Linked DNA regions of Flavivirga spongiicola. The protein of the gene in region 1 interacts with the protein of each later gene in a pairwise test. Links are inferred from orthologs where the notes say so. Each region holds a gene or a part of one and is shown in the gene's direction. Other genes may lie near its edges.

What was found.
Region 2: the proteins of Q4Q47_RS10925 (region 1) and Q4Q47_RS05995 interact in binary tests that used the Escherichia coli proteins (3 or more experiments, as listed by UniProt). The link is inferred for Flavivirga spongiicola from one-to-one orthologs.

What each region holds. Positions count from the first base shown.
Region 1 is NZ_JAUOEO010000001.1:2,707,559-2,724,621, forward strand. The notes cover bases 6,121-9,111. They hold Q4Q47_RS10925 (cytochrome c oxidase subunit I), read left to right. Parts: upstream 6,121-6,714; coding sequence 6,715-8,508; downstream 8,509-9,111. Other genes in these bases: Q4Q47_RS10920 (cytochrome c oxidase subunit II), read left to right, coding at 6,121-6,686; Q4Q47_RS10930 (gliding motility-associated C-terminal domain-containing protein), read left to right, coding at 8,989-9,111. In the rest of the region: Q4Q47_RS10895 (TAT-variant-translocated molybdopterin oxidoreductase), read left to right, coding at 1-1,349; nrfD (NrfD/PsrC family molybdoenzyme membrane anchor subunit), read left to right, coding at 1,378-3,114; Q4Q47_RS10905 (DUF3341 domain-containing protein), read left to right, coding at 3,124-3,654; Q4Q47_RS10910 (c-type cytochrome), read left to right, coding at 3,662-4,213; Q4Q47_RS10915 (quinol:cytochrome C oxidoreductase), read left to right, coding at 4,236-5,588; more of Q4Q47_RS10920, read left to right, coding at 5,619-6,120; more of Q4Q47_RS10930, read left to right, coding at 9,112-13,749; Q4Q47_RS10935 (PorP/SprF family type IX secretion system membrane protein), read left to right, coding at 13,779-14,735; Q4Q47_RS10940 (OmpA family protein), read left to right, coding at 14,754-16,640. UniProt on the Escherichia coli protein: Cytochrome bo(3) ubiquinol oxidase is the terminal enzyme in the aerobic respiratory chain of E.coli that predominates when cells are grown at high aeration.
Region 2 is NZ_JAUOEO010000001.1:1,553,269-1,570,117, reverse strand. Bases 8,201-10,977 are described here. They hold Q4Q47_RS05995 (methionine aminotransferase), read left to right. Parts: upstream 8,201-8,906; coding sequence 8,907-10,049; downstream 10,050-10,977. Other genes in these bases: Q4Q47_RS05985 (Ig-like domain-containing protein), read right to left, coding at 10,819-10,977; Q4Q47_RS05990 (amidohydrolase), read left to right, coding at 10,053-10,832; Q4Q47_RS06000 (GNAT family N-acetyltransferase), read left to right, coding at 8,420-8,881; Q4Q47_RS06005 (LytR/AlgR family response regulator transcription factor), read left to right, coding at 8,201-8,339. Also shown: Q4Q47_RS06040 (DUF302 domain-containing protein), read left to right, coding at 1-188; Q4Q47_RS06035 (SemiSWEET family sugar transporter), read left to right, coding at 190-456; Q4Q47_RS06030 (zinc metallopeptidase), read left to right, coding at 537-1,235; Q4Q47_RS06025 (MutS-related protein), read left to right, coding at 1,486-3,258; Q4Q47_RS06020 (glycoside hydrolase family 5 protein), read right to left, coding at 3,804-5,345; Q4Q47_RS06015 (thioredoxin domain-containing protein), read right to left, coding at 5,532-6,422; Q4Q47_RS06010 (sensor histidine kinase), read left to right, coding at 6,813-7,586; more of Q4Q47_RS06005, read left to right, coding at 7,644-8,200; more of Q4Q47_RS05985, read right to left, coding at 10,978-12,426; Q4Q47_RS05980 (ComF family protein), read right to left, coding at 12,948-13,625; Q4Q47_RS05975 (phospholipase D family protein), read right to left, coding at 13,698-14,429; Q4Q47_RS05970 (hypothetical protein), read left to right, coding at 14,692-15,303; Q4Q47_RS05965 (glycine--tRNA ligase), read left to right, coding at 15,484-16,849. UniProt on the Escherichia coli protein: Shows aminotransferase activity with methionine and histidine as substrates, and to a lesser extent also with phenylalanine.

The sequences.
Region 1 (17,063 bases):
ACCCATGGTTACAAGAGTTTCCAGATCCAATTACAAGAACATCTTGGGATAACTATTTAACAGTTTCCAAAGCTGATGCAGATACATTAGGTTTGACAAATCATCATGTGGCGGATGGCGCATTGAATGGTAGTTATGCAAAAGTAACTGTAAATGATGTATCTGTAACTGCTCCAGTAATGATTCAACCAGGACAAGCAAAAGGTTCTGTTGGTTTAGCACTTGGATATGGAAAAACATTAGGTTTAAAAACAGAAATGCAAACAGGTGTTAATGCTTATGCATTATACCAAAACTTTAATGCAGTACAAAACGTAACAATAGAGAAGGTTGCTGGTGAGCATGAATTTGCTTCAGTACAGTTACACAATACCTTAATGGGGCGTGGAGACATTGTTAAAGAAACTACTTTAGAGATATTCAATACTAAAGATAAGAAATACTGGAATGCTATTCCTGTAGTGTCTTTAAATCATGAAGAAACTCCGGTAACATCACCAGAGGTAGATTTATGGGATGAATTTGATCGCTCTATTGGACATCACTTCAATTTATCGGTAGACTTAAACGCTTGTACAGGATGTGGAGCTTGTGTGATTGCTTGTCATGCAGAAAACAATGTGCCAGTAGTTGGTAAGACAGAAGTACGTCGTAGCCGTGATATGCATTGGTTACGTATAGATAGATATTATTCATCTGAAGAATCATTTGATGGCGATAATACTAAAAAGGATGAGATATCTGGATTAGGAAGCTCATTGAGTGAATTTGGTGAAATGGAAAATGCTTCTGAGAACCCTCAAGTAGCATTCCAACCAGTCATGTGTCAGCATTGTAATCATGCACCTTGTGAAACTGTATGCCCTGTGGCGGCAACATCACATGGTCGTCAAGGTCAGAACCATATGGCATATAACCGTTGTGTAGGTACTAGGTATTGTGCAAATAACTGTCCTTATAAAGTACGTCGTTTTAACTGGTTCTTATATAACGGAAATGATGAGTTCGATTATTATATGAATGATGATCTGGGACGTATGGTATTAAATCCAGATGTGGTTGTGCGTTCTCGTGGTGTGATGGAAAAATGTTCTATGTGTATTCAAATGACACAAAAAACAATTCTGGATGCAAAACGTGACGGACGAGAAATTAAGGATGGTGAATTCCAAACAGCATGTTCTGCAGCTTGTAGTAGCGGTGCTATGTCATTTGGAGATATCAATGATAAAGAAAGTAAAGTTGCAAAACTTTTAAAAGATAATCGTATGTATCACTTATTAGAAAGTGTTGGTACTAAGCCAAATGTGCAGTATCAAACAAAAGTGAGAAATACAACTGAAGCATAAATCTAATTAAAGAATCAATTATATAATTATGGCGTCTCATTACGAAGCACCTATTAGAAGACCTTTAGTTACAGGGGAAAAATCATATCACGATGTTACCGTAGATGTGGCAAAGCCTGTAGAAGGAAAAGCAAATAAACAATGGTGGATAGTTTTTGGTATTTCACTTGCCGCTTTTCTTTGGGGAATTGGATGTATTATTTATACCATATCAACAGGTATTGGAACTTGGGGTTTAAACAAGACCGTAGGTTGGGCCTGGGATATTACTAACTTCGTTTGGTGGGTTGGTATTGGTCACGCAGGAACACTTATTTCTGCAGTACTATTATTATTCCGTCAAAAATGGAGAATGGCCATTAACCGTTCTGCAGAAGCCATGACCATATTCTCTGTTGTTCAGGCAGGATTGTTCCCAATTATTCACATGGGGCGTCCATGGTTAGGCTATTGGGTGTTACCTATTCCAAATCAATTTGGTTCCTTATGGGTAAACTTTAACTCCCCATTACTATGGGATGTATTTGCAATATCTACGTATTTATCGGTCTCATTAGTATTCTGGTGGACAGGTTTATTACCAGATTTTGCAATGCTTAGAGATAGAGCTATCAAACCATTTCAAAAGAAAATATACGCATTATTAAGTTTTGGATGGTCAGGTCGTGCTAAAGATTGGCAACGTTTTGAAGAAGTATCTTTGGTACTTGCAGGTTTAGCAACACCATTAGTACTTTCAGTACATACCATTGTATCATTTGACTTCGCGACATCGGTAATTCCGGGTTGGCATACCACCATTTTCCCACCTTATTTTGTTGCAGGAGCGGTATTCTCAGGATTTGCTATGGTAAACACATTGCTTATTATTATGAGAAAAGTGTGTAACCTCGAAGATTATATAACAGTACAACACATCGAATTAATGAACATAGTCATTATGATTACAGGTTCTATAGTAGGTGTAGCATATATCACTGAGTTATTTATTGCATGGTATTCTGGTGTAGAATATGAACAATATGCATTCTTAAACAGAGCAACAGGACCTTACTGGTGGGCATATTGGGCAATGATGACTTGTAACGTATTCTCTCCACAATTCATGTGGTTCAAAAAACTAAGAACAAGTATTATGTTCTCTTTCTTTATCTCTATTGTGGTAAACATAGGCATGTGGTTTGAGCGTTTTGTAATTATTGTAACATCGTTGCATAGAGATTATTTACCATCATCATGGACCATGTTCTCACCAACATTTGTAGATATAGGAATCTTTGTAGGAACGATTGGATTCTTCTTTGTATTATTCTTATTGTACTCAAGAACATTTCCGGTAATAGCACAAGCAGAGGTTAAAACGATTTTGAAATCTTCTGGAGAACGATATAAGAAAATTAGAGAAAGAGGAGACAGTTTAGTAGGTACAGGAGTCGATGCAAGAACTTCTGGAGGACAAACTTCTAAACCAGCTGCTACAGCTGCTGAAACTCCAGACGAAGATAATTCAGCTAAAGTAAGTGACTTACTTGGAAGCATTGGAGCTTTTGATGCTACTACTCAGACAGCTGATGACTTGAAGAAAGTAAATGGTATCGGACCTAAAATGGAAGAAACGCTTAATAGCATAGGTATTTATACCTTCCTTCAGGTTAGTAAGATGACGAAAAAAGAATATGACTTGTTAGATTCTATTACAGGTTCTTTCCCAGGAAGAGCAGAACGTGATGATTGGTCTGGACAAGCTAAAAATTTAATAAACTAAATATAGTCAATGGAAGCTTCAAAAGTTATTCACGCTATTTATACGGATGATGATGTATTAATGTCTGCTGTTAAAAAAGTTAAGGCAGAAAAACATCACATTGAAGAGATATATACACCATTTCCGGTTCACGGACTAGACAAAGCCATGGGGTTAGCACCTACACGTATCGCTATTACAGCATTTATGTATGGTTTAGTTGGTTTAACAGTTGCTATCGTTATGATGAACTTCATTATGATTGAAGATTGGCCTCAAAATATTGGAGGTAAACCAAGCTTTAGTTATATAGAAAATATGCCAGCATTTGTACCAATTATGTTTGAGTTAACGGTGTTTTTTGCAGCGCATTTAATGGTGATAACGTTTTACTTACGTAGTAGAATGTGGCCATTTAAAAATGCAGAAAACCCAGATCCAAGAACTACAGATGATCATTTCTTAATGGAAATAGCGGTTCATGGAAATGAAAAAGAGCTAGAAAGTTTACTAGCAGAAACTGGAGCAGTCGAAATTAATTTAATTGATAAAGCGCATTAAGAAAAAGATGAAAAGCTTAATTAAAATATTAGTAGTAGCAGTCGTATTTGTAGCAGTATCCTGTAAAAAAGATTCAGCTCCAAACTATCAATTCATGCCTAATATGTATGAGTCTGTAGGTTACGAAACGTATGGAGAAGCAGCGTTTCCTGATGGTGTAGAAGCACAGGTGCCTGTTGAAGGTACGATACCAAGAGGGTATGTGCCTTTTGATATTGAAAATTCTAACGAAGGTTACCTGTTAGCTAAAGAGACATTAGTTAGCACTATAGATTCTACTCAGGTAGATTTAGAAAGAGGAAAAGCATTATATGATATCTACTGTGGGATTTGTCACGGTAATAAAGGTAAAGGACAAGGAAAGCTTGTTAAGCGTGAAAAAATCCTTGGTATTCCTAGTTACGATGATGTAGGAAGAGCTATAACTGAAGGAAGTATTTACCATACTATTTATTATGGTAAAAACGCCATGGGTTCTTATGCAAACCAATTGAACGAAGAAGAACGTTGGCAAGTAGTAGCATACGTGTTGAAGTTAAAATCAGATTTAGAAAAGTAAGATTGATAAGATTATTATAGATATGTATACATTTTCAAATAAATTAAAGACATTTTCTATCATTCTAATGGTTTTAGGATTATTAGGTGTTGGCTATGGTTTTATAACATCTCATAAATCTTTTGAAGAAGTTGAGCACTTGCTTACAGAAGAAGCGCATCATGGTGGCGGACATGGAGAAGAAGCTGGACACGCTGCTCCAAGTAACGATGCACATGCAACCGATACTCATGGTGATGAAGCACACGCAGAAGTTGATGAGCACACAAAACATGTGGAGCATGTTCAACATCAAATAGCAAACAGACCTTGGTCTGCACTTTATGTTGCAGCCTTTTTCTTTATGATGATTGCATTAGGAGTATTGGCATTTTATGCCATTCAAATTGCATCACAAGCGGGGTGGTCTCCTGTATTATTTAGAGTAATGGAGGGGATTACAGCTTACTTGTTACCTGGTGCTTTAATTGTATTAATTATTGCGGTTGCATCTGGTACTATAGGACATTATAATTTATTTGTTTGGATGGACCCTGAAGTCGTTGCTCATGATAAGTTGATTCAAGGTAAAACAGGATGGTTAAATATCTGGGGATTTGCCATTAGAGGATTAATATTTATAGGGGGATGGAGTTTATATCGTCACTTCGCACGTAAATTCTCAATTGCACAAGATACAGCAGAAGATAAGAGTAACTTTAAAAAGTCTTTCCGTATCTCGGCAGCATTTTTAGTATTCTTTATTTATACAGAATCTATGATGTCTTGGGATTGGATTATGAGTGTAGATCCACACTGGTTCTCTACCTTATTTGGATGGTATGTGTTTGCAAGTATGTTTGTAAGTGGTATTACAGTGATTGCTTTAATTACCATGTACTTAAAAACAAAGGGACAGTTAGAGTTTGTAAATGAAAATCATTTACATGATGTTGCTAAATTTATGTTTGCATTCAGTATTTTTTGGACTTACCTATGGTTCTCGCAATTCATGTTGATTTGGTATTCTAATATCCCAGAGGAGGTAACCTATTTTGTAACACGTTTCCAAGATTATAAATTACCATTCTTAGGTATGGTAGTCATGAATTTTGTATTTCCAATATTAATGTTAATGAATGCCGATTACAAACGTATTCCTTGGTTTGTTGTTATGGCAGGATTGGTAATATTAGCAGGTCATTATATTGATATTTTCAATATGATTATGCCAGCTACAGTTGGTGATAGATGGTTTATAGGAATTCCAGAAATAAGCTCAATATTATTATTTGCTGGATTATTCATATTTGTAGTATTTACCGCTTTAACCAAAGCACCATTACTTGTAAAAGGATATCCTTTTAGAAAAGAAAGTGAAGAATTTCATTATTAATTAAGATATAAATAAAGACGAACGATAACAATGACTGCTTTATTAACAATTATAGTTTTAGTATTTATTTTAGTAGCCATTTGGCAAATGGTAAAGATTTTCGATCTAGCACAGGCTAAAAACGAAAATTCTCAAGTTGCTACCGATAAGGATAACACAATAAATGCATATTTAATGATGGGCTTTTTAGCTTTCATTTATGTCATTACTATTGTATGCTTTGTAAAATGGGGTGATTTGCCATTAATGTCGAATTCAGCTTCAGAGCATGGTCCGACTATTGATAATTTGATGGTTATCTCTATGGTAATTATCTTTATAGTACAGACGATTACACAGTTCTTATTACACTATTTTGCTTATAAATATAAAGGTGAAAAAGGAAAAAAAGCATTATTCTTTGCAGATAATAATAAACTAGAAGCTATTTGGACGATCATTCCAGTAATTGTTTTAGCCGGTTTAATTATTTATGGATTAAATACCTGGATTAATATCATGGGTATAGATGAGAGTGATGACCCTTTAGTAGTTGAGTTATATGCACAGCAGTTTAACTGGAAAGCTAGATATGGCGGTGCAGATAATACTCTAGGAAAAGCGAATGTACGTTTAATTGATATTGATCGTGCTAACATATTAGGTTTAGATGAAGCTGATCCTAACGCACAAGATGATGTCATTACTACCGAGTTACATTTACCAGTAGGAAAGCCTGTATTATTCAAGATGCGTTCTCAAGATGTATTACACTCGGCTTATATGCCACATTTTAGAGCCCAAATGAATTGTGTGCCTGGAATGATTACACAATTTGGTTTCACGCCAACTGTCACTACGGCAGATATGCGAGAAACATCTCAGATGAAAGAAAAGGTTCAAAATATTAATAGAATTAGAGTAGAAAATAGTAAACCTCTATTAGCTAAAGGCGAAGAACCTTTAGAGCCTTACGAATTTGATTATATATTATTATGTAATAAAATTTGTGGGAAGTCTCACTACAATATGCAAATGAAGATAGTTGTAGAAACTCAAGAAGAATATGATGCTTGGATAAAAGAGCAAAAAGCATTCAAAAACTCTCTAATTAACTAATTTTAAAAGATAAAAACGATATAAGATTATGTCAGCACACGCAGATACTCACGCACACGACGACGACCACGGACATCATCATAAAGAAACGTTTGTAACTAAATATATATTTAGTCAAGACCATAAAATGATTGCTAAACAGTATCTTATTACTGGTACTATTATGGGCGTTATTGGGGTATTAATGTCTTTGATGTTTCGTATGCAAATCGCATGGCCAGAAGAGCCTAATGTATTGTTTGAGGCATTATTAGGTAAATGGGCACCAGATGGTGTTATGGATGCAGATATTTATTTAGCATTAGTTACCATTCATGGTACCATTATGGTATTCTTCGTATTAACTGCTGGTTTAAGTGGTACATTTAGTAACTTATTAATTCCGTTGCAAATTGGTGCGCGCGATATGGCATCAGGTTTTTTAAATATGGTATCTTATTGGTTATTCTTCTTATCAAGTGTCATCATGGTAATATCCTTATTCGTTGAAGCAGGACCTGCAGCGGCAGGATGGACCATCTATCCACCATTAAGTGCTTTACCTATGGCTCAAGGAGGTTCAGGTATGGGAATGACGCTATGGTTAGTATCTATGGCTATATTCATAGCATCTTCATTATTAGGATCCCTTAACTATATTGTTACAGTAATTAACTTACGTACAAAAGGAATGTCTATGACAAGACTGCCTTTAACCATTTGGGCATTTTTTATTACAGCTGTTATTGGTGTTATATCTTTCCCAGTCTTATTATCTGCAGCCTTATTATTAATAATGGATAGAAGTTTTGGAACATCATTCTTTTTATCAGATATATTCATTCAAGGAGAAGTACTGCATTATCAAGGAGGATCTCCAGTATTATTTGAACATTTATTTTGGTTCTTAGGGCACCCAGAGGTATATATCGTCATATTACCGGCAATGGGTCTAGTATCCGAAATTATGGCATCCAATTCGCGAAAACCAATTTTTGGATATCGTGCTATGATTGCTTCCATATTGGCAATTGCATTTTTATCTACAATCGTATGGGGTCACCATATGTTTATTTCTGGAATGAATCCATTTTTAGGATCTGTATTTACATTTACAACATTATTAATTGCGATTCCGTCAGCGGTAAAAGCGTTCAACTGGATAACCACCCTCTGGAAGGGTAACTTACAAATGAACCCCGCGATGTTATTCTCAATTGGTTTTGTTTCAACATTTATAACAGGAGGTTTAACAGGAATTATTCTAGGAGATAGTGCTTTAGATATTAATGTACATGATACCTATTTTGTAGTAGCTCACTTCCACTTAGTAATGGGAATATCTGCATTGTATGGTATGTTCGCAGGAATTTATCATTGGTACCCTAAAATGTTTGGAAAGATGCTTAATAAAAACTTAGGTTATATCCACTTCTGGATCACGGCTGTTTGTGCTTATGGTGTATTTTTTCCAATGCACTTTATAGGTATGGCAGGATTACCACGTCGTTATTATACAAATAGTAATTTCCCTTTATTTGACGATTTAGCTAATGTAAACGTTATTATTACCATATTTGCTTTAATAGGAGGAGTGGTGCAAATCGTTTATTTATATAACTTCTTTAGTAGTATTTTCTTTGGAAAAAAAGCAACACAAAACCCATGGAAATCTACAACACTAGAGTGGACTGCGCCTGTTGAACATATGCATGGAAACTGGCCAGGTGAAATTCCACATGTACACCGTTGGGCTTATGATTATAGCAAACCAGGGCATGATGTAGATTTTGTTCCTCAAAACGTCCCTTTAAAGGAAGGAGAGGAAGAGCTACAACACTAGCCAGTAGCAAATACAATTTTTTAATTGAAAAGAATTCTCCGAGGCTCAGTCTCGGGGTTTCCGTTGAAATTGTCATTCCCGTGAAAACGGGAATCTAAATAAAAGAATTTCGGGTTTTGATCAAAAAGGTCAAAACCCGAAATTCTTTATTATAAAAGCCAAAGCCTTTCTAAATTAGAAAGGCTTTGGCTTTTAGTATTTTATCTTCTTTTCTTTTTGTTTCAAGTAGGGTTTTTATTACACATGTATTTTGTAAGTGACTATTTACCTCTTAAAAACAAGTATAAAAAGCTTGAAACACCGCCAATACGCAGATTTTATCGACGAAATGTAAAATAATTCACAAAAAGTCGATGAAATACAAAAATATCCGTTAAATTGCACGCTGAATAAATTTGTGAAAAACTTTCCTGTAAAATATTTGGTGAATTTTACACGTCTTATTCTGAACTAACTAGATATGAATCTAAATTTTCAATTATGAAAACAACACTACTATTTAGAAATGTGTTCTTAAATACATTCTATATTTTACTGTTATTATGTGCTTCATTGTCGGTTTCTGCACAATGTCCTACGATAGCAGATCCAACTCCGCCAGCTATTTGTGATGCATCTGGATTTACTTTTAATGATTTGAATACTTATGCAACAGATGGAGGTAATGGCATACGTTGGTATGCTGTCCCAACAGGAGGAACTGCTTTTAATCCGGGAGAGTTTGTTTCACAAGGAACCTATTATGCTGATGATGACTCTGGTACCTGTGGTTTCAGAGAATCCATATTTATAGACTTTACAGTAGATCCAACAGGACAGAATTTAGATGCTAATTATTGTAGTAATGAAAATATAGATTTTCAAGATTACATAGATAATGTTTTACAATCGGGTATTCCGCCAGGGGGTAGTGTTGAAATTTATTATAGCTTTGATCTTGTTAACCAAGTAGCTCCAGCTACCTTATTCCCTAATGGCCTAACAAATTTGGCTATAGTATTCGTAGCTGCCGGTGGGGTTTGTAAAAGTCAATTTGAGACTTCCAGAGTAGGTGTGTTCGCTTCACCGCAAGACCCAATGCCTGATCTTATACAGGCGTTTTGTGCCAATGCAATCCCTACACCTACAGTGGGTAGTTTACAAACGGGTACTCCGGCTACTAATTTTAATTGGTATTCAAGCCTTGATGCTTTTGATAATCCAATAGAAGCATCAAAATTATCATCATCAGACCCATTAACAAGTGGTATATATTATATTCAAATAGATGATGGTTCTTGTACAAGTAACGCGGTGGCAGTAACCGTAAATGTAGATGTTCCGGTAGATGCAGGATCATCAGATACTTTACGATATTGTGAAGATAATATTCCAGCTGCAGATTTTAATCTATTTGATGAATTAGGAGGGTTTCCACAAACAGGAGGTAATTGGACTACTAATTCGTCCTTAGCAATAACAAATGGACACTTAGGAACAGTAAATATCTCAACTTTAATTGCAGGGACATATGTTTTTACTTATACAATCTCTGGTGGTGGTGCTTGTCCAGATGGAATTTCAACCGTAACAATTATAATTTCGCCTATATTATCCTCAGGAACGCCATCAGGAGCAAACCGAACATTTTGTGTGTCCGGCCTACCTTCAAATTTTGACTTAATGACGTTGTTAGATACTGATGCAGACCTCGGAGGTGTATGGACAGAAGGACTTTCCAGCTCAGGTACGGTTGTTCCATCATCCATAGATTTAACCACTGGAGCTTTTACTCCTGCAAGTAGCCCATATAATTTTACATACTCACAGAATACTACAACGCCTTGTCCGGAAGATTCTACAACGATTCAAATTGTAGTATTGGCAGATCCTAATGCCGGAACTGCTACAAACGATACATTTTGTGAAAATGCATTGATAGCAAATTATAATCTGTTTAATGCCTTAGATGGATCTCAAGATAATAATTTAGGAATTTGGACAGATGCTACCAACGCAACAATATCGGATCCTTTAAATTTAGATATTACGAGTTTTACTGTAGGAGGAAGTCCATATACTTTTAATTATACAATTGATAATGGAACTTGTTCTGATACAGAAACGATAAGTATAACAATAGAAGATGCGCCCAATGCAGGGACAACTACAAATCCAAATGCCTTTTGTTTATCAGATATCACACCGGGGCAGACATTAGACCTATCAGATTATTTAAGCGTCGATGCAGATCCAGGGGTTTGGAGTGATGATACGCCTTCAAATCGATTATCAGGAAGCATTGTAACGTTAGATGGTCTGCTACCAGGAACAACATATAGTTTTACATTCGATGTAACTGCATTCCCTGGTTGCGATACACCTGAAATGCCAACTGTTTTAATAACAATTAATGCACAACCAGATACAGGAGCAGCAGATCCAGCAATTTATTGTGAAAATGATCTCGCATTAAATAACACAGCTTTTGATTTATTTACGCTTTTAACTGGAACAGTAGATGCGGGAGGGCAATGGTACTTAGGTACAGACTCTGCAGGCACAATGATTTCCAATGTCCTAGATTTAAATACACTAACAAATATACAGGTATATGATTATACTTATAGTATTACAGATATAAACGGATGTATAAATAGTACAACAACAAGTATAACGATAGAAGATGCACCGAATGCAGGAACAACGACTAACCCGAATGCCTTTTGTGTAGCGGATATTACATCGGGGCAAACGTTGGATTTATTAGACTATTTAAGTGTGGATGCAGATCCGGGAATTTGGATAGACGATACGCCTTCCAATCAATTAACGGGAAGTACTGTGCGTTTAGATAATCTACTACCGGGAACAACATATAGTTTTACATTCGATGTAACAGCCATAGATGGCTGTGATGCACCTGAAATGCCAACTGTTTTAATTACAATTAATGCACAGCCCAATACGGGAACAGCTGACCCAGCAACTTATTGTGAAAATAATCCTGCGTTAAATAATACCTCTTTTAATTTATTTACGCTTTTAACAGGAACAGTAGATGCAGGAGGGCAATGGTATTTAGGTACAGACACGACAGGAACGGCGATCACTAACATTTTGGATTTAAATACACTTACCAATATTCAAGTATACAATTATACTTATAGTATTACAGATATAAATGGATGTACCAATAATACAACAACGAGCATAACGATAGAAGATGCACCGAATGCAGGAACAACGACTAACCCGAATGCCTTTTGTGTAGCGGATATTACACCGGGGCAAACGTTGGATTTATTAGACTATTTAAGTGTGGATGCAGATCCGGGAGTTTGGATTGACGATACGCCTTCCAATCAATTAACGGGAAGTACTGTGCGTTTAGATAATCTACTACCGGGAACAACATATAGTTTTACATTCGATGTAACAGCCATAGATGGTTGTGATGCACCAGAAATGCCAATGGTAACTATTACTATTAACGATTCATCAGCACCAACAGCAAACGCAACTCAGGAATTTTGTGATACAGCAACCGTTGGAGATTTAACAGTTTTAACAGGAACTACTATACAATGGTACGATGATGCAACAGGAGGAACGCCATTAGCTGGAACAGTAACTCTAATAGATGGAGAAAACTACTTTGCCACACAAACAGATGGAACAACTGGATGTGAATCTTCCGTGAGAACAGAAGTAATAGCTAGAATTTATCAATCTCCAAATGCGGGAGTTTCTGTTAACCCCGGAATTTCTGAATGTAATAATACTACAATAAACCTTTTTGATGGTTTAGATGGTTCGCAGGATAACGGAGGAACTTGGTATGAAGGTCCAGACAATACAGGAGCAGTAGTATCAACTCCAACAACTTATGATGTAACAGGGTTTAGTGCTAATAATTATCAATTTACATATTATATAACTGCTTCTGCACCATGTGTAGATGATAGTACAACTATAACGGTTACTATAGATGAACCTTTGAGTGCAGGAACAGATAATACTTTAGATGCTTGTAGTACAGATGCAACAACAGATTTATTTACGCTTTTAGGAGCTGCAGACCCGGGAGGAACATGGTCACCAGCATTAACAAGTGGAACAGGTGTTTTCGATCCAACGGTTGATGCAGGAGATATTTATACTTACACACATACAAACGCATGTGGAGTTACAAGAAGCGAAGTTATTGTAACAGTTACACAAGCACCAAATGCAGGAACTAGTAATCCAGCATTAATTTGTGTGATAGATGGTCCGACAGATTTATTTACCTTTTTAGGAGGCGCAGATACATTAGGAACATGGTCACCAGCATTAGCTAGTGGTACGGGAGTTTTTGACCCTTTAGTCGATACTGCTGGTGTTTATAGATATACAGTAACAGCAAACTCACCTTGTGCAATAGATGCTACCGCAGATATAACAGTAACTGTTAGTGATAGTTCACCACCAATTGTGAATAATGCAACTATGGAATTTTGTTTGATTGACAATCCAACAGTCGCAGATTTAGATGCAGCTTTAACGGCAACAGGAACCATTACCTGGTATGAAGATGCTGCTTTGACAACACAACTTAATGCCACAGATACATTGGTAGATGGGGAAGATTATTATGCAACTCAAACAAATGCCTCTGGTTGTGAGTCTTCAACAAATGTTCAAGTTGATGTTATTGTTAATGATACGCCAACGCCAACATTAGATAATCTAGCTGCAGAATATTGTATCAATGATGGTCCAATAATTAATGATCTGTCATTAAATATTACAGAATATAACGCATCAACAAGCAATATAGTTTGGTATGATGCTGCATCAAATGGTTCTGTTATTTCGGACAGCTCAACTTTAAATCACAATGTTACTTATTATGCCGCTTTAGTAGATGGTACTACAGGTTGTGAAAGTAGTGTTCGTTTAGCAATTACTACAGATTTAACGTCTTGTGGTAAATTGATACTTCCGGACGGATTCTCACCAAATGGAGACGGAACTAACGATACATATGATTTTGATAATTTACATATTCTATATCCCAATTTTGTAATAGAGATATTTAATCGCTACGGAAATATTGTATATAAAGGAAATGCTAATACACCAAGATTTGATGGTATATCTAATCAATCCAGAACAATAGGTAGTGGAGATTTACCAGTAGGAGTCTATTATTATATTTTCAATTTCAATGATGGAGAAAATAAACCAGAACAAGGACGCTTATACTTAAGCAGATAATATATAGATAAAGCAAAATTTAAGAAACAATGAAAAATTTAAATATATATCATAAAATAGCTGCTTTGTTAAGTTTGACGCTCTTGTCATTTCAAAGTTTTGCGCAACAAGACCCACAATTTACACAGTATATGTATAATATGAGTGTTATTAATCCAGCCTATGCAACAGCAGAAGATGCGATTCTAAATTTAGGAGGCTTATATAGAACACAATGGGTTGGCGTAGAAGGCGCTCCAAAAACAGGAACTTTTTTCGCTCACACACCTATTAATGAGAAAATTGAAATGGGTATTTCGTTTACGAATGATAATATAGGTGATGTTGTAAGTGAAAATAATATTTATGCAGATTTCGCTTATATATTACCAGTAGGATTTCAAGCAAAATTATCGCTTGGTATTAAAGCAGGGTTTACATTATTTGATGTTAATTTTGATGGCTTCAATTTACAATCAGGTAATACGACAACGGATGTCGCGTTTAATGAAAATATCAGTAAAACATTTCCTAATTTAGGTATTGGAGCATTTTATTTTACCAATAACTATTATATTGGCTTATCCGCTCCAAACCTGTTAACAACAAAGCACTTAGAAACAGAAGGCGGTGTGAAATCTACAGGTGTTCAAGATATTCACTATTTTTTAACAGGAGGTTATGTTTTTGATATTAACAGAGATTTAAAGTTTAAGCCTGCATTTATGGCAAAATCAGTTAGAGGTGCTCCTTTGGCTTTAGACATCACAGCTAATGTGTTATTTAATGACAGGTTAGAAGTAGGGTTAGGATATCGATTAGATGATGCTATAAGTGGGTTAGCAAGTTTTAGAATAACACCAGAATTAAAAATTGGGTACGCTTACGACTTTACAACCACGACCTTAGGTGATTTCAATTCAGGATCTCATGAAATATTTATTTTATTTGATATTGATTTATTCGGACTTAAAGGAGGATACGATCGTTCACCTAGATTCTTCTAACCAAAAATGATGACAATTATGAAAAAACATATATACATATTTGCAAGCCTTTTATTAGTTAGTGGAATAGCATTAGCGCAAAAAGGAAATTTAAAAAGAGCCAATAAGCTTTTTGAAATGAGAGCCTATGTTGAAGCGGCTGAGATTTATGAAAAGAAAGAGCGTACTCAAGAAGTGCTTCAAAATTTGGCAGATAGTTATTATTATAATGCTAATTTGCAAAAAGCAATAAAAACCTATCGGGAGTTATTTGTAACTTATGGAGACTCTATAGACATTGAATTACATTTTAGATACGCACAAGCTTTAAAAGGTGCTAAAAGTTATAAAGAAGCCGATTTTCATTTAAGCAGATATTTCAATAAAAGAATAAATACGCCTGCTTTTATGGACGCTTTAGATAAAAAGACTCCGCATATATTTAAACTAAAACAATTAGAAAGCGCTAATTCAACCAGTGACTTCGGTTTATCATTCTATGGAGACAATAAAGTAGCTTTTGCTTCATCAAGAAATAGTAAAAACCCAGCTTACTCATGGAATAATTTACCGTATTTAGATTTGTATAAAGCAACCATGACTGATAATGGGACTTTAGAAGATATTACACCTTTTTCAGATGAGATAAATACAGATTCTCATGAAAGTAGTGCGACATTTAGTAGCGATGCTAAAACCATGTATTTTAATAGAACCAATAAAACGCGTACAAAAACAGATACCGAGCGTATTGCTCATATTAAAATTTTTAAAGCGGAGTTGGTGGATAGTATCTGGACCAATGTTACAGAATTACCATTCAATTCAAATAAATATAGTACAGAGCATCCTAGCTTAAGTAAAGATGGAAAAACACTTTATTTTGCTAGCGATATGCCAGGGACTATTGGAGGATTCGATATCTACAAAGTAGCTATAAATGATGATGGTACTTATGGGGAGCCAGAAAACTTAGGCGATAAAGTAAATACAAAACATCGCGAACAATTTCCTTACATAAGTGATCTTGATGTATTATACTTTTCATCAGATGGGCATCAGGGATATGGCAGTTTAGATGTGCTTAGGAGTAACATTCTAAATGGTAGTTTTGATAAACCTGTAAACTTAGGAGGCTCAATAAATAGCAGTTTAGACGATTTTGCATATACTGTAAGAGAAAAGAATAATAAAGGATATGTGTCTTCAAATAGAAGTGGTTATGATAGACTGTATGGTTTTGCGAGAGAAGAAAACATTTTAACCAAGTATTTAGTAGAAGGTATTGTACAAGATAAAAATAGTAAAGAATTATTAGTAGGTTCTTTAGTAACATTATTTGATGAAACAGGTACAGTAATTCAGGATACTATTATAGGCGAAAAAGCAGATTACCTATTTAAGATAGAACCTAATAAAAAATATAAAGTTCGAGGAACACGAAAAGCATACATTCCTCAAGATGTTGAATTCTCAACAGATGGTAAAGGTAAAATATACCATAATATCTATTTAACTTTAGAGTCGTATGCCTCTGCAGAAGAACGTGTTAAGGAAAACGAAAGAGGTGATGTTCAAATTCAGTTAGATAAAATCTATTTCGATTTCGATAAATCTAACATTCGAGAAGATGCCGCAGTAACTTTAAATGTGCTTGTTGATTTACTAAACAAGTATCCGGATATGGCCATTGAAGTATCTGCGCACACAGATGCACGAGGATCAGATCAATACAACTTAAATTTATCTAAAAGTCGGGCAGCATCTACTTTAGAATATTTAGTAAGCCAAGGCATTGACAGAAACCGACTAAAAAGTATTGGTTATGGAGAAATGCAACCACTTAACGAATGTGTTAAAGAAGGTATTTGTAGTGATGAAGAATACGATATTAACAGGCGCTGTGAATTTACTATTATAAATTAATACCAATTTGAGTATAGAATGTCATATTAAAGCCGATGTTATTTTAAAATCTAAAAACGCTGTGATTATATTGCATAGCATTGTTACGGAATTTATGAACAAGGTATTTAGATTTAAAAAGAACGAGTCGACATGTGATATTTTATACTCAAATTGGTATAGCCAACCAACCATTTATAACTAGCCATAATTTTAACCAGATTATTTGCTTAAGCCTTTCCAATTCGGAAAGGCTTTTTTGTGCCAAAATTGATCGATTTAGTATGAAATATCGATGAAAAGTACAAAAAATACGATTAAATGTTATTTTTCAGACATTTTTGTTTTATATTCGTATAAATAAATATTGAAAAATATTACAAGTCGACAGACTGATAACCTTTACAGTTTAAATATCATGAAAAAAATTATTTTAGTATTTCA
Region 2 (16,849 bases), 1.2 Mb from region 1 along the record:
ACGCCCAAGCGATAGGTTTAGATTTACCACAAAAAATACTGGTTTATCAAAATGATGAAGGCGTTGTAAAAGTATCGTATAACGATCCTTCGTATTTAAAAGATAGGCATGGCATTACTAATCAAGAAGACGTATTAAATAAAATAGCTGTTGCATTGGATAAAATTACAAATGCAGCAATAGGATAACATGCAGGATGATTTTATAGAAATAATAGGTTTTATTGCAGCGATACTTACTACAGCAGCATTCTTGCCACAAGTATACAAAACATGGAAAACCAAGGATGTTTCTAGTTTGTCTTTACCAATGCTTCTTATATTTTTTATTGGTGTTTTTTCCTGGTTAATTTATGGTTTTCTAAAAAATAGTCCTCCTATAATTTTTGCAAATAGTATTACTATAGTGTCTGCATTTTTGTTGATGTATTACAAAATTAGATATGGTAAAAAATAATGTAACAATCTGACAAAGTTTCAGACTATTAAATTGGCGTTATTTTTGCTATATTTATTATAAATTAAAAAAAGAAAACAATGTTAATACAATATTATATATTATTAGGTGCTATTGCTTTAGTCAGCTGGTTAGTGAGCAGTACTTTAAAAAGAAAATTTGAAAAGTATTCGAAAGTGCAGTTACGTAATGGTATGAGCGGCGCCGAAATTGCAGAAAAAATGCTGGCAGATCATGGCATTAGTGATGTCGAAGTAATTTCAACACCTGGGCGTCTAACCGATCATTATAATCCAAAAAACAAAACTGTTAATTTAAGTGAAGCGGTTTATAATCAACGTAATGCAGCTGCAGCTGCAGTGGCAGCGCATGAATGCGGTCATGCTGTGCAACATGCTCAAGCTTATAGTTGGTTACAAATGCGATCTACTTTAGTCCCAGTGGTTAGTGTAACATCAGGGATGTCTCAATGGGTCGTGGTTGGTGGCTTGATGCTAGGAGCTGCAGCTGGTTTAGGATTTGGGTATTATGTAGCAGTTGCTGGTTTAGTGATGATGGGATTTGCTACCCTATTTAGCTTTATAACACTCCCTGTAGAATACGATGCAAGTAACCGAGCTCTGGCTTGGTTAAAAAACAAAAACATGGTATCTCAACAAGAATATGCTGGTTCGGAAGATGCGCTTAAATGGGCAGCAAGAACCTATTTAGTTGCCGCCATTGGTGCTTTAGCATCTTTAGTATATTGGGGACTTCAAGTATTTGGAGGTAGAGATTAATAATAAAATTATAAATGACTTAAGCTCTGAAACGTTTCAGGGCTTTTTTATTTCTTTACTCGCAAAAGAATGAAGCTATTTAAAAAGTATTACGTTTTGTCAGAGTATAGTGAAGAATCTTATGTTTTGTAAATCAACATATTATATTTTAAGAGATTCTTCATTGCATTCAGAATGACATTTTTCAAACAGAGACTTCCGACGAAATTCTATACTGAATGTGTTTTAGCAAAAATCAAAATTAAAAAAAATGGATAGCCCGAAATCATATTATAAACAACATTCAGAAAAGTATAAATCTGAAGTCCAAAGATTATTCAAAAAAATGACAGCCTTAAGCATGTTGAGGTTATTGGTATTTTTTATAACAGGGTTTGGGATTTATTTTATGTTTCATTATTGGCAAGCTGCTGTTGTTATTGCTATTGTTGGGATTGCAGTATTTGTTTATTTATTATCAAAATACACCGATATAAAATCGCAAAGAAGCTTCAATAAAGCTTTAGCTGAAATAAATGAAGCAGAAATTAAAATAGCTTCAGGTGATTTTCATGGGCGAGATAAGGGCTTGCAGTTTCAAGATCCTAATCATTTTTATAGTTTGGATATTGATTTGTTTGGACGTGGTTCTTTTTTTCAATTTGTAAACAGAACAACTATTAAGGAAGGTACCCAAAAACTAGCGGATGCTTTAAAAGCAAATGACGTTAATGCTATTAAATTACGTCAAGAAGCGATCATAGAATTAAGTTCTAAACCAAAATGGAGGCAATATTATTCAGCGACATCAAGTTTGGTAGAAGTTGAAACACCTGCTAAAAATATTATAAGTTGGTTACAAAGCTATCATTCTTTTTTACCAAAAGTAATGCGATGGTTGCCAATAACTTTTATCATATCTTCAGTGGCAATATTTGTATTAACGTTTTTGGATTTTATAAACCCGGAGCTTATTGGGTATTGGTTGCTTTTAGGACTTGGAATTACGGGAGTTTATGTTAAAAAGACGAATGTTTTATCTTCAAATACAGATCGGGTTAAAGATACCTTTCGCCAATATGCTTTGTTATTGGACTTAATCGAGAACGAAACGTTTACTTCAGAATTATTACAGCAGAAACAGCAACAAATTCAATTAGATACTGAAAAAGCATCTCATATTTTTAAAAAGCTTTCAAAATCTTTAGATGCCTTAGATAATAGAAATAATATTATTGGTGCTATTTTCGGTAACGGGTTGTTTTTAACAGACTTAAAAAATAGCTATCATATTGAAAAATGGATTGAACAATATACGAATAAGGTTGCCGATTGGTTTGATGTTGTGTCGTTTTTTGATGCCTATAATTCATTAGGGAATTTTGCTTTTAATCACCCGAACTTTATATATCCGGAAATACAGGGAAAAGGAGAAACGGTTATTAATGCTAATAGTTTAGGACATCCTTTATTAGATAAAAGCAAACGAGTAGATAGTGATTTAACAATAGAAAATGAGCAATTTTTTATTGTTACTGGAGCAAATATGGCGGGGAAGAGTACATTTTTACGTACGGTGTCTTTGCATATTGTTATGGCCAATGTAGGACTTCCAATTTGTGCTGAAACGAGTAAATATTCACCAGTTAAATTAATTACCAGCATGCGAACAACAGATTCTTTAACAGATGATAGTTCGTATTTCTTTTCAGAATTAACACGTCTAAAATATATAGTTGACGCTATTGAAAAAGAGCCTTATTTTATCGTTTTAGATGAAATTTTAAAAGGTACAAATAGTACAGACAAGGCCATAGGTTCCAGAAAATTTGTTGAGAAACTAGTCGCTTCAAATGCGACAGGAATCATCGCAACGCACGATTTAAGCTTATGTGAAATTGAACAAGAGTTAGAAGATGTAAAAAACTACTATTTTGACGCCGAAATTATCAATGATGAGCTTCACTTCGATTATAAATTAAAAGCTGGAATTTGTCAAAACATGAATGCTTCCTTTCTTTTAAAGAAAATGAATATTGTTTAAACAATTTAACGAGGTTTAAAAGCACTTATATCAAATCAATTATTAGCGTTATTTTAACTCGATACATTGTTAGTTGATAATCAACTGATTAAGTGTTTTTATAAGAAAAATTGTCATTCCGAACGCTATCGAAAATAAAATATATTTTGTTTGAAGATATTAAGCGAAGCTTACGAGGAGGAATCTCATCCTTCTGAGATGTCTCGTCGCTCATGCTTCGCTCTGTCGACATGACAAAGCGCCGTTTATCAGAAATATAATCACTATTTGTCTATTGAAATTTATCTTGATTCACGTTATTATAAAGCCTTTTTTGAGATTAGTTGACCGTTCGAGCATTACTTTCACTACAAATTTTGTAGTGAAAGTAACAAGCTATGCCTGTTGGGGCTTTTAAACATCTTAATTTTTAAGATATTCCGTTTAGCTTAGCTAGTTATCTTCAATATAAAATATATTTTATATTTCGATAATACTCGGTGGGACAATTTTTAGTTTCCATTCTTATACCATTTTATTTTTGAATTTATAGTAAAAGAAATTTATTAAGGATTAGGTTCTATCGTTAATGTCCTTTCTGTTAAATTTGAAGGGATATTAATGTTCCAGCCACCTTCAGTTTTTATAAGGGAAAACCCTTTCCCTTGAGGAGATAACATAATTTTACTAAGGTCTAAATTATAAAATTTAGGAATAAAAATACTACTGGTACTTTTTACAGTTTCAATCCATTTAAAGGACGCTTTCTGTTTTTCAACATTAGTAGAATAAGTTGTTAAATTGCCAGCTATTGTTTTAGGGTAGGCTCTGCTTATAGCTTTTAAAAGTTCACTGTCATCTAAATGTGTGGTGAAATCCCAGTAGGTATCACTAGACAAGGATTTTTCGAAAAAACGAACCACTTGAAATGCAGATTGTAATGCCTTTCCGTTGGCACCAAAAGCACCCCATTCACCAATCATTATAGGCATTTTTAAACGTTTAGAGCTTTCTAAATGTCTGTCAAATATTAAATTTATTCTGTTATTGTTTGTAGTCGCTGCATCTGGTGTATCTACAACCAGATCGTACCCATGAGGTGCATAAACTAATTTGTCCTCATTAGAAATTCTTTCAATGCCTGTGTAAACACCCATATTTGAAGACATAGAAGTTTCTAAGAAAATAAGATGATTATTGTTTACCTCTCTAATAGCTTTGGTGGTTTTTGTGAAAAAAGGCATTAATATTTCTTTTTCAAAAGCATTGTAAATGGGATGCATAGCATCCACAATTTGTGCATAAAGGCTAGGATCTGAAATAAATTCTAGTATCTCCTTTCTACCATCTTGTGTAAGCCATTTACCAATCACGTCTTCTCCAGAAAGTATATCTCCTGTTTCTTGCGCATAAGCTTTTATAAAAGCTTCTACCATTAATTCCTGGCCTTTTATATTGCCCCAACCCATATTAGGTTCATTCATTAAATCAAAACCAATAACAGACGTATGATCTTTATATCTTTCAGCTAACATTTTCCACATGGTAATATAGTGATCCTGAACACCTATACCATCTTTAGCAGGTTTGTTATTCCAAAAATTGGTAACGGCTGTTTTTACAGCTGGACTTGTAAAATAGGCATCACTCCAAACAGGATTGTCTGATACATGAACTTCGCCATCGGTTAATGTAGCCCATTCTGGAGCACCATCGCTAAATAATTGACTATATAGATCCTGATGCATATCTAGAAACACATAGATGCCTTGCTCTTTGGCTAATTGAATTTGATAATCTAGATCTTTTAAATAGGCTTCGTCATAAACTCCAGGTTGGGGTTCTACACCTTGCCAAATAATCCCTAATCGGATACAGTTAAACCCCCATTTTGACATTAATTTGAAGTTTTCTGGATTCGAAAATCTTGTAGTATCAATTTTAGCACTTTTATTTACATAATTAATACCATGTAAAATAATCTGACTTCCATCTTCAGTTATAAACTTGTTATCTTTTACATTTACAAAATGGTCTTCTTTAACTTTTAGACTACAACTTTGAGTTAATAATATTAAGCTAATAGTTAATGCCTTTAATACTTTCATGCTTTATTTTAAATTAATTTTAAAATTTAAAAATAGAAAGTATGGTAATTATAATATACCAGTATTAGTAAAAAGGGGTATAAATGCTCTATTTGGGGTAAACGGATATGGAATTATTTGTGCAAACCATTTAATCGAGGTTTAAAGTTTTATTTGATGAGCTTATACTAAATAAACTTCAAAATATTAATTAGTAAATTTTATGGCCTCGATCATTTTTAGTGCGTTCTTATCATCTGGTTTTAAACTCAACACTTTGTAATAGTTTTTTAAGGCTTCATTGATGTTTTTAGTTTTAAAATAGGCCTCACCCAGACTGTCATATACGTTGTGTTTATATGGAAATATTTTAGTGTTTAAATCAAAAACATATAAAGCTTTTTTTGTTTGGTTAGAACTTAAGAGTGAATAACCATATGTGTTCAATTCTCTACTCCCTTTTACAAGCTCAGCCAATTTAGACACTAATACGAGCTCTTCTAACTTTAAATCATCTATGGTTTTAGAATTGAGTTGGTGATCTATATAATTAACGGCCATATAGTTTGAGCTATATGTCTCATTAGAAACAATCTTAAGCATATCGCGTTCTAAAGTTTCTTTTGGGGACTCTACAATCCTATTAACTTCTTTGCCATCTTTATAAAAAATAAAAGTTGGTACGCGATGTATGTTTAGGCCTTTCTCTTCATGATTTGGACTTTGCTTATAGGCTTCAGTAGTTCTATTAACGGCCACTACTTTTAATCGGTTTTCTGGAAAATTAGCAGCATCTAAAACTTTATAAAACCTCGGAACTTCTCGTTTGCTATCACCACACCAAGTGCCTAAAAAAACCTTGACTTCATAATCTTTTAAAGCATTTTTTAAAAGCTTTACAACTTTTGTATTAACTAAGTAATTACTATGGTTTTTAGAAAACCAATCGTTAAAACTGTTTTTTGTTAATCCATGTCTATTTATTTCACCAAGCAAAAGCTCGTTTCCTTTCTTATCTAGAGAAAGACTATTTAATGTTTGAGAAAATCCAAAATGCAGGTTAAGTAAAATGATTAAAAGGGTGACTGTTCGTTTCATGATTTTGATTGTTTTAAACCAAAAATAGATAACCATATCATGCGATTCCAGAAAAACGGATAGGTTGCTTAATTAATAATGCGAATGATAATAGTCTATTTATAAACTGCATTTTTGACGTTTGTAACTACAAAACGGATTTTTGTACATATTCTTTGATAGTTATAGCTTTTCTGTTTACTTTCATTTAGTATAATGACTTTTGTAAAAAAACATAGCTCACAAATTTTAGTTCACATCCTATTCTGGATGTTGTTTGTATTTGTATCATTGTTTTTGTTTTCAGATTTTTATTGGAAAGAAAATCCCTTTCTCCAGTACCTCATACTTTTAGTTATTATAGTTTATGGAAACAATTTTTTACTGCTTCCGTTTTTTGTTAAGAAGAAAATGTACCTGCTTTACACGCTTGTATTTGCAACCATTTCATTTTTAGCAACACAATTATATTGTTATTCATTTGCTAAATGTGGATGTACTATTGTTAAATGTTTAAGTGATTATTTATGGCAATCACTAGTACCTTTAATTTTCTTTTCCTTTATATGGATACTATATCGCTTTATTGATAAAGAAAATGAGATTGAAGCCATTAAGAAGGAGCATGTTGAAATGGAATTGAAGTTTTTGAAATCGCAGATAAACCCACATGTGTTGTTTAATAACCTAAATACCATTTATTCTTATTCATTAGAAAATCCAAATGAGGTTCCAGAGATGATTTTAATGTTGTCTGATAACCTTAAACATGTACTGTATGAAAGTAATTCTAAAACAATTTCTTTAGAAAAAGAGATTCAGTTTATAGATAACTACATGAAATTTCAAAAAATTAGAACAGAAGGTGTTAAACAAATTCATTACAAAAAAGAAATTGATTTCAATAAATACCAAATAGCACCACTACTTTTAATAACCATTATAGAAAATGCTTTTAAGCACAGCACATTACATAGCGATATTTCTATTTCTATTAGGGTTAAAAATGGTATTTTAGAATGTGTTTGTGAAAATGATTATGATAAAGAAAAAGTAAGTACAACCGATTTTAGGATTGGTTTACAAAACCTGGAGAAAAGGCTAGAGCTTATTTATAAGGATGCTTATGAATTTAGAATCGATAAAGGTGAAAATTTTAAGGTGCATTTAAAACTTAATTTATAATAGAATAATGTCCCTCCGAGCTTAGTCGAAAGGCTCGACCAGATAATTAAAACGTAAATGATGAATTGTGTTATTATAGAAGATGAAATTCCCGCTCAAAAAATCTTAAAGAATTTTATAGGCAAAATACCAAGTCTTAATTTAGTTGAGACCTTTAAAGCAGCGATTGAAGCGAATTCATTTTTAAATACGAATAAAATGGATGTCATTTTTTTAGATATTAATTTACCAGATATGTCTGGATTAGACTTTATAAAAACGGTTAAAAATCCACCAGCAATTATAATGACCACAGCATATCCGGAGTATGCGGTAAGTAGTTTTGAATTACCAACGATTGTTGATTATTTGGTAAAACCTTTTTCTTTCGATCGATTTTTAAAAGCAATTAATAAAGCAAAAGACAGAATAGAGATACCAGAAAGTACATTGGAGGAAGACAATGATGAAACCATTTTTTTAAATGTAGATAAGACCCTGCATAAACTTATTTTGAGTTCTATATTATACATTGAATCTGATAGAAATTACATCACTGTAGTCACCGAAACTCAAAAACTATCCTATATAGATTCGTTAAAAAACTGGGCAGTAAAACTTCCAGAAACCCAATTTATTCAAGTCCATAAATCATACATTATAAACAGTAAATTTGTCGATAAGATTTCTGGTAATACCATTTTTGTAATGGCTAATAAGATTCCCATTGGCAGAACTTATAAACAAGAACTATTAAGAACATTAGGGGTATAGACTTTCAAATCATTCCAACGCTTTTCATTAGTATGAATTTGTAAGTTGTTATATTTACATTGGTTAACAATTGAATATATATGAAATTTAGAAAAGCTACAAAAAAAGACATTCCTATGATAGTAGGAATGCTTGCCGATGATGAACTTGGAAAGGCAAGAGAAAATTTTCAGATGCCATTACCGACTGAATACTTGCAAGCATTTTCTAGAATTAATTCTGATGAAAACCAAGAGTTGATAGTTGTAGAGGATGAAAGTTCCGAAATTATTGGAACCTTACAGCTTACGTTTATTCAATACCTTACCTATCGTGGTGGGATTAGAGCTCAAATTGAAGCCGTTCGAATTAAAAAAGAGAAAAGAGGATTAGGCATTGGAAAAGCGATGTTTGAATGGGTCATTAATAGAGTAAAAGAGCGAAAGGCACATCTTTTACAATTAACCACTGATAAAAAAAGACCAAAAGCAATTAAGTTTTATAATGATTTGGGGTTTGTTCAATCTCATGAAGGTATGAAGATGCACTTTACTTATAATTAAATTAGGAATTATTAGATATTAAAATATGCAGCACCCATCCAAGCTTCCTAATGTAGAAACTACTATTTTTTCAATGATGAGTCAGTTGTCTAATGAGCATAATGCCATTAACTTGTCTCAAGGGTTTCCAAATTTTGACAGTGACCAAAAATTAACTGATTTAGTTAGTAAGGCCATGAATTCAGGGTACAACCATTATGCGCCTATGGCCGGAAATTTAGAACTAAGAGAAGCTATTGCTAAAAAAATAGAGTTATTATACAATACAAGCTATCATCCAGAAACCGAAATAATGGTTACTGCTGGAGCAACTCAAGCTATTTTCACCATTATTACAACATTTATAAACCCAGATGATGAGGTTATCATTTTTAGACCAGCTTACGATTGTTACGAACCAGCCATAACGCTTAACGGGGGTAAAACGATTTCAATTCAATTAGAAGCACCGGGTTTTAGTGTGGATTGGAATGCTGTAAAAACCGAGGTGAATCGTCGAACAAAAATGATTATTATCAATACACCACATAACCCTTCAGGTACGGTGTTCTCCAAAGAAGACATGCAGCAATTAGAAGCAATCACTAGAAATACTAACATTATTGTGCTGAGTGATGAGGTTTACGAGCATATGATTTTTGATGCCGAAAAACACCAAAGCGTCTGTTTATTTCCCGATTTAAAATCACGGAGTTTTGTAGTGGCATCTTTTGGGAAAACGTTTCATAATACAGGTTGGCGAGTGGGCTATTGTTGCGCACCAAAAGAATTGATGGAAGAATTTATGAAAGTACATCAATTTAATGTCTTTTGTGTGCATCATCCAACACAAAAAGGCATTGCAGATTATATGCAAGAGCCCAGCCATTATTTAAATTTGCCTGATTTTTATCAAGAGAAAAGAGATTTGTTTTTAAACCTTATTAAAGATTCCAGGTTTAAATTTATACCATCAAAAGGCACCTATTTTCAAGTGTTGGATTATTCAGAAATCACTAAAGAATATGATGTTGATTTTGCGAAACGATTAACGATTAAATCTGGAGTGGCTTCCATACCGTTATCAGTTTTTAATAGTCATAATTTAGATCATAAAGTACTTCGGTTTTGCTTTGCTAAGACGGATGATACTTTAAGAAAAGCTGCTGAGATATTAAACCGTATTTAAATGATGCAAGAAACCCTTAAAATAGCCTTAATTCAATCTGATTTAGTTTGGGAAAACCCTAAACAGAATCTTGAGAATTTTTCTAAAAAAATAGACAACATTTCAGAAGTCGTTGACTTGATTATACTTCCAGAAATGTTTACAACTGGTTTTACCATGAATGCAAAAGATATTGCTGAACCTATGGATGGAGAAACAGTTGAATGGATGCAATCCATAGCGTCGAGATTAAATACAGCCATTGTTGGTAGTCTTGTTGTTGTAGAAGAAAACAACTATTATAACCGCTTGCTTTTTGTGGAGCCATCAGGAGTTGTTCAGCATTACGATAAGCGACATACCTTTACATTGGTTGGAGAGGATAAAATATATACAGCAGGTGCTAAAAAGATTATTATAGATTATAAAGGTTGGAAGATTTGTCCGTTAATTTGTTACGATTTACGTTTCCCGGTTTGGGCAAGAAATACTGAAGATTATGATATGTTATTTTATGTAGCTAACTGGCCAAAACCAAGAATCTCTGCCTGGGATGCTTTGTTAAAAGCGCGTGCTATTGAGAATATGAGTTATTGCATTGGTGTAAATCGCGTTGGTATGGATGGTGTTAATAGTGAATATTCAGGGCATTCTGCAGCATATGATGTACTGGGAAATAGAATCACTTCCATAGAAGCTGGTAAGGAACAAACTCAAATAGTCGTTTTAGAAAAAAGACATATTGAAGCTTACCGAAACAAACTTAAGTTTTTAGACGATAGAGATATGTTTACTCTGAAGTAAACTGAAGCGTTTCATCTTCACCCCAATCCGCTCTAATTTCCATTTCTTTAAAATGACTAACACGTTCTGGCTGAGTTCTTTTAAGATAACTCCCTGTGTCATACTTTTTGTTGCCATTAGTGTCATGTATAACACGAATGTGATAAGTGCCAGGAGGTAAATTTAAAAATTCTACAGGATCAGCGTTTTCAACGAACTTTTCAAATTCTACATTTTCATCATTATCAGTTAGTTGTATGATAACTGGAAACTTAGCATTTACTAATGTAAAACGAGCATAACCAAAATCAGACGCTTTTTTTGTTTTAAGAGAATAATTTAAAGTATCATTTTTATCATCAAAAAAATCTACAAAAGTTTCAGGAAGTATTTGAATATTATATGCATTGTCTAGTTTCTTATCAAAATTAAAGATATACGTGTTTGTAATAGTATCAAAGTCAGTAGTAAAATCAATTTGAATAGAATCTTTATCGATGAGTCTAATTTTAGAAGTATCTATGCTAGTAAAAGGTGTACTACCAGCAATTCTAAAAGGTTCATCATAACGAATGGTGCCAGATGGCGATGCTTGAATTACTAAAGTGTCTCTTTTTTGCTCGCTAATTCTTACCGTATAGTCTTTTTCAAGAGTAGGATGTGTTACCTTAAAGAGTAGTGAGTCAACCTCAAGACGTGGATTGTACCAATACAAAAGACTGTCTGCTTTCGGGTCTTTTGTGACGCGGTATTCAAACTCAGGAGGTGTCTCAGATATGATGTTAATAGCCATACCCTTGTAATCACCTTCATACCCAAAAGCAATTTTTTCACCAGATAATAATCGAGGTCTGGTAGTCTTAAAATCTAATGCTTCTGAAAACAATTTTAAAGTATAAGTGGAATCTGTGGGTACATCAATAAAGTCTTTATAAAATGCGATTTGATCTGTTTTTTGTTGAAACTTATTGTCGCCATTATTATCTTTTAAAGCGATGAGCATGTACTTCCCTTCTTTAAGATTTTCAATAGAAAACGTCGTAACACTATCTAAAGTGTTGGTGATATATTTAGGGTTTTCTTTATAAATAATGGAATCGTTAAAAGTAGAATCCACTTCGTATAAAACCACCGAAACGAAAGTTTCTGGTTGTTTTTTTAAAGCATCTACTATATTGCCATTTACACTAAGGGAATCGATATAATCACCCGTTGATAGCACATATCTGTAATATGGATAGGGGTTTCCTTCATTATTATCGGTAATACTATTTCCAAAGTTAAAGGCATATGTCGTATTGGGTTGCAGCGTATCGTGGATTTTAATAGTAATATATTTACTTGCACCACCCAAAGGTGTCACTTCAGGTTGTGTTTCCATTGGCGGCGAAATAATGAGCTGCTTTTGCAAGTCTTTAATTTTAACATATTCGTCAAAATAGATCTTTATTTCGTTACCACTAAAATGGGTTGAATAATTTTCTGGAATAGACTTAATAATGATTGGAGGATCTTCATCTTTTGGGCCTCCACCAGGTGTGCCTCGATTAGCACAGTTTATAAAAAGGACGCTTATAAAAACGACTAAAATAAAATTTGAAAGGGTTTTATTCATTACCAATTTTAAATTTTGCACAAACCTACATAATTTAACTCAAAATATGTGCTAGAAAGCCGTTATGAAGGTAAAAACTACAATAAAATATGACTTTTTATAAGTTTTAGCATAATATCTATTATGGTTAAACTTTAAAAAGTAGTGAAACATTATATTTTGCAGTAGTTTTAAGGTGCAATAGGTTTTCTAGTGCATACTTTGAGTTTATAGATATAACGGTTAATACCAATTCAACATTGTAATATCATGGCTAATTTATTTAGTTCACTATTTCCTATTTTTAAAATTAGGAGTTCGTGAATCTACGATTTCTTTTTCATTTTATGTCTTCATAAAGGAATGTGCCCAGCTTGTCTGGGTATATACCGTAGTTATAGCTCAATGTTATTAAGTTAAGGATAAAACCTATCAATACTGTCATTCCGACAAAGGAGGAATCTCATAATTTGATTTATTTAATGGGATTTCTCCTATGGTCGAAATGACAATGAAATTACTTAATTTAATGATATTGACCGCTAAGCTATTGCCATAGTGGCTATGCTTATTTTTATGTTTTTTGCTTGATTTAATACCGTTATACAGGCTTCTAAAGTAGCACCAGTAGTCACAATATCGTCTACCAACAGGATATGTTTGTTTTCAATAGTTTCAGAATTAGTAAGTGTAAATAATTCGTCACTAGCATTCCAGCGTGCCAATCGTTTTTTATTGACCTGCGATTTTGAAGCTGTTACTTTTAGAAGTACATCGGCTTTATAGTCTGCTTTTATAGCCTTAGCAATTTGTTGTCCAAATTTTGCGACTTGATTAAAACCTCTTTTTTTAAGCTTCTTTTTATGAAGCGGTACGGGAATCACAAGATCAATAGGTTTATACGCTTCTATATTTTTTAATTCGCCACCCAGCCAATTTCCAAGAAAAAAACCAATGTTTTCGTAACCTTTATATTTTAATCCATGAATGAGTTGTTGAACAATCCCTTTTTTTTCAAACCGAAAAAGCGCCGTTCCAACTTCAATTTTTGCACGTCCATAAAAGACTTTTGTAACGGTGTTGTCATTGTTAAAATGAAAATTTGTAACCGGTAAATCATGTCTGCAATCTGTGCAGAGAGTATTTTCATTATCATTTAATAGGTTGAGGCAAGCATAACATATTTTTGGAAAGAATAAGTTGACTATTGGTTTGAGCATTTGTTTAAGAAAATTATGCTTTGAATAACTAGGCTAGTACTTTTCGTAGTATCCCTTGTTGTAAATAGTTTTTTATTTCAATATATGTTTCGAAACATCTTCAGGCCAAATGACAAATTTACCATATTGTCCACTTTTTTCAATTCCGCCAATTTCCTTACCTCTTTTAGTAGTTATCCAATCATCACCTTTCTTATACATCAATTTGTTGTCAGTAAACCAATTATTTATTTTGCGACTACTCAAACTCGTTAATTGCGATAATTCTTTTGTTGTCAAAAGTTTTGATTTTGAATTATCTTTAGTTTTTACAATTTCAGAAACTGTCTTTTCAGATTTCTTTTCAATTTCTTTATCAACTTTTTTTACTGAAACTCTAATCTCTTCACTTATTGTTAAAAGTCTCTGAACTTCCTGAGAAATATCGTTATATAGGTCTGCGTCCTTTTCCTTCGTGACGTGAATTCCCATTTCGTCATTATTTTGTTGAGAAAAAGAATATAAATTCATTGAAGTCACAATCGCTTCATTTTCATTTATATAACATTTAGCGTGAAGTGAATTGCAAAGACTTGTTCTAATTCCTATTTGAGTTTCAAGCCAATTACTTTCTTCAACTTGAAGTTTGTTTTCTCGGTAAATAATCCGAATATCTCGTTTTTGAATATTCAGGTTTTCTAAATGGTCTTTAACTCTCTTATGAAATTGAAGATATGGACTTATTAAAATTAGTCGGTCTTTTGTGTTTTTTATGAGTTCCTCTAAATGATATGATATGCCTGTTGTGTTTAAAAATTTCGCCATTTTTATTACAGTTTTTCTGTTTTCTTAAATTGTTTACAACAAGTGTATAAGCACTAGTGTCTTTAGATCTAAAATAGATCCAATATAATGAGTTTCTCTAAAATACGTAAAGAATTATCTTACAATATAGGATTTTTCCTTTAAATAATTGTAGTCTCTCCTAGACCTTAATATTCATAATTAATTCTCATATCATAAAAAATTTATTAAGAATAGTATTATAATTTGTAGATTTGATAATACACTATAACCTAACCTATTCATGAAAAAGCACCTACTATTTAGTATCACCCTATTATTAATATGTAATAAAACCTATACTCAAAACGCTCAAGAAGTTGCGGGGTCAGACGCAATTACCTTTATTACAATTGAATCTGACAAAAAAGCTGTTGCTAAGGAAATAGCACAATTTAGATCTAAAGAATATATCATTAATCATATAATAGGTAGAACAAACGGAAAAGATATTCAATTTGAAACTGAAAGTTTAGCTTCAGATGATAGTTCAGGTTTAGTTTCAATTGCCTTTAATTGTAATGAACTAAATGAAAAAGGCTTGCTTCTTGCTTTTTTTGGACCTAATACAGACACAAATGGACAATTAAAGGATGCATATGGATTTAGGTATATTCCTCTAAAAAAGGCGCAAGATTTATTTATGAGAATAGATAAAGTCCAAGATGATAATAAAAAATATATGTCCAGTGATAATGACGTTAACAACGTTTTTATAGAATTTGAGGATATTAAATTCATTATTTATAGAGATGATGGTGAACAAATAAGAGTTTTTTGGAATGGCTTTCAGATTGTTTGGGAAAGAGCTGCTTTTGATAGAAGTAAAAGACGATTAAAGAAATGGTTTGATTAATATATTAACTTTATATTAATTCTAGATTTAAGGTCAAACCAAGACCAGAACCATAGTTTCTAACCTCTAACGATACTTATTTTAAAGTAATAAAACATCAATAGCTAAAAAAATGCTTACCCATGGTTATTTTTTAGTAAAGAACCCCCTTAGTTTAAAGCGGTTTTTTATTTTTGCAGCATGGCAAATCAAGACGATCAATTTAAGAAGGTTATTTCGCATGCGAAAGAGTATGGTTATGTATTTCAAAGTAGTGAAATATATGATGGATTAAGTGCAGTTTACGACTATGCGCAGAATGGTGCAGAGTTAAAGAAAAACATACGCGATTACTGGTGGAAAGCGATGGTCCAGATGAATGAAAATATTGTAGGTATAGATGCCGCTATTTTTATGCACCCAACCACATGGAAAGCTTCTGGTCACGTAGATGCTTTTAATGACCCGTTAATTGATAACAAGGACTCTAAAAAACGTTATCGTGCCGATGTTCTAGTTGAAGAGTTTAGAGAAAAAATATCTGAAAAAATAGAAAAGGATATTAGTAAAGCAAAAAAACGTTTTGGAGATACCTTTGATGAACAACAATTTAGAGAAACCAATCCAAATGTAGTTCGTCGCCAAAAACAGATAGATAAAATTACAGAACGTTTAACTAAAGTTCAAGAGGAAGGAGATTTAGAGGGATTTAAACAATTAATATTAGATTTAGGAATAGCATGTCCTGTTTCAGGAAGTAAAAACTGGACTGATGTTAAGCAGTTTAACCTTATGTTTGGTACCAAACTTGGTGCTTCAGCAGAATCTGCGATGGATTTGTATTTACGCCCTGAAACAGCACAAGGTATTTTTGTGAATTTTTTGAATGTTCAGAAAACGGGACGTATGAAGATTCCATTTGGAATTGCGCAAACAGGTAAGGCTTTTAGAAATGAAATTGTAGCCAGACAGTTTATTTTTAGAATGCGTGAGTTTGAACAAATGGAAATGCAATTTTTTATAAAACCCGGTACTCAAAAAGAATGGTACGAGCATTGGAAAGAACATAGAATGAAATGGCATTTATCCTTAGGCATGGGTGCAGATAATTATCGTTTTCACGATCACGAAAAATTGGCTCATTATGCCGATGCTGCTGCCGATATTGAGTTTAAATTCCCATTCGGTTTTAAAGAATTAGAAGGGATTCATTCACGTACAGATTTCGATCTAAAAGCACACGAAGAATATTCAGGAAAGAAATTGCAGTATTTTGATCACGAAGATAATGCGAGTTATACACCATACGTTTTAGAAACTTCTATTGGTCTAGACCGCATGTTTTTAGCTGTATTTTCTAATTCGTTACAAGAAGAAACATTAGAAAATGGAACCACACGTACTGTTTTAAAATTACCAAGTGTTTTAGCACCGGTGAAAGCTGCTATCTTACCATTGGTTAAAAAAGATGGTTTACCAGAGGTTGCCCGTAAAATTGTAGACGATTTGAAATGGGACTTCAACGTCATTTATGATGAAAAAGACGCCGTTGGAAGACGTTACAGGA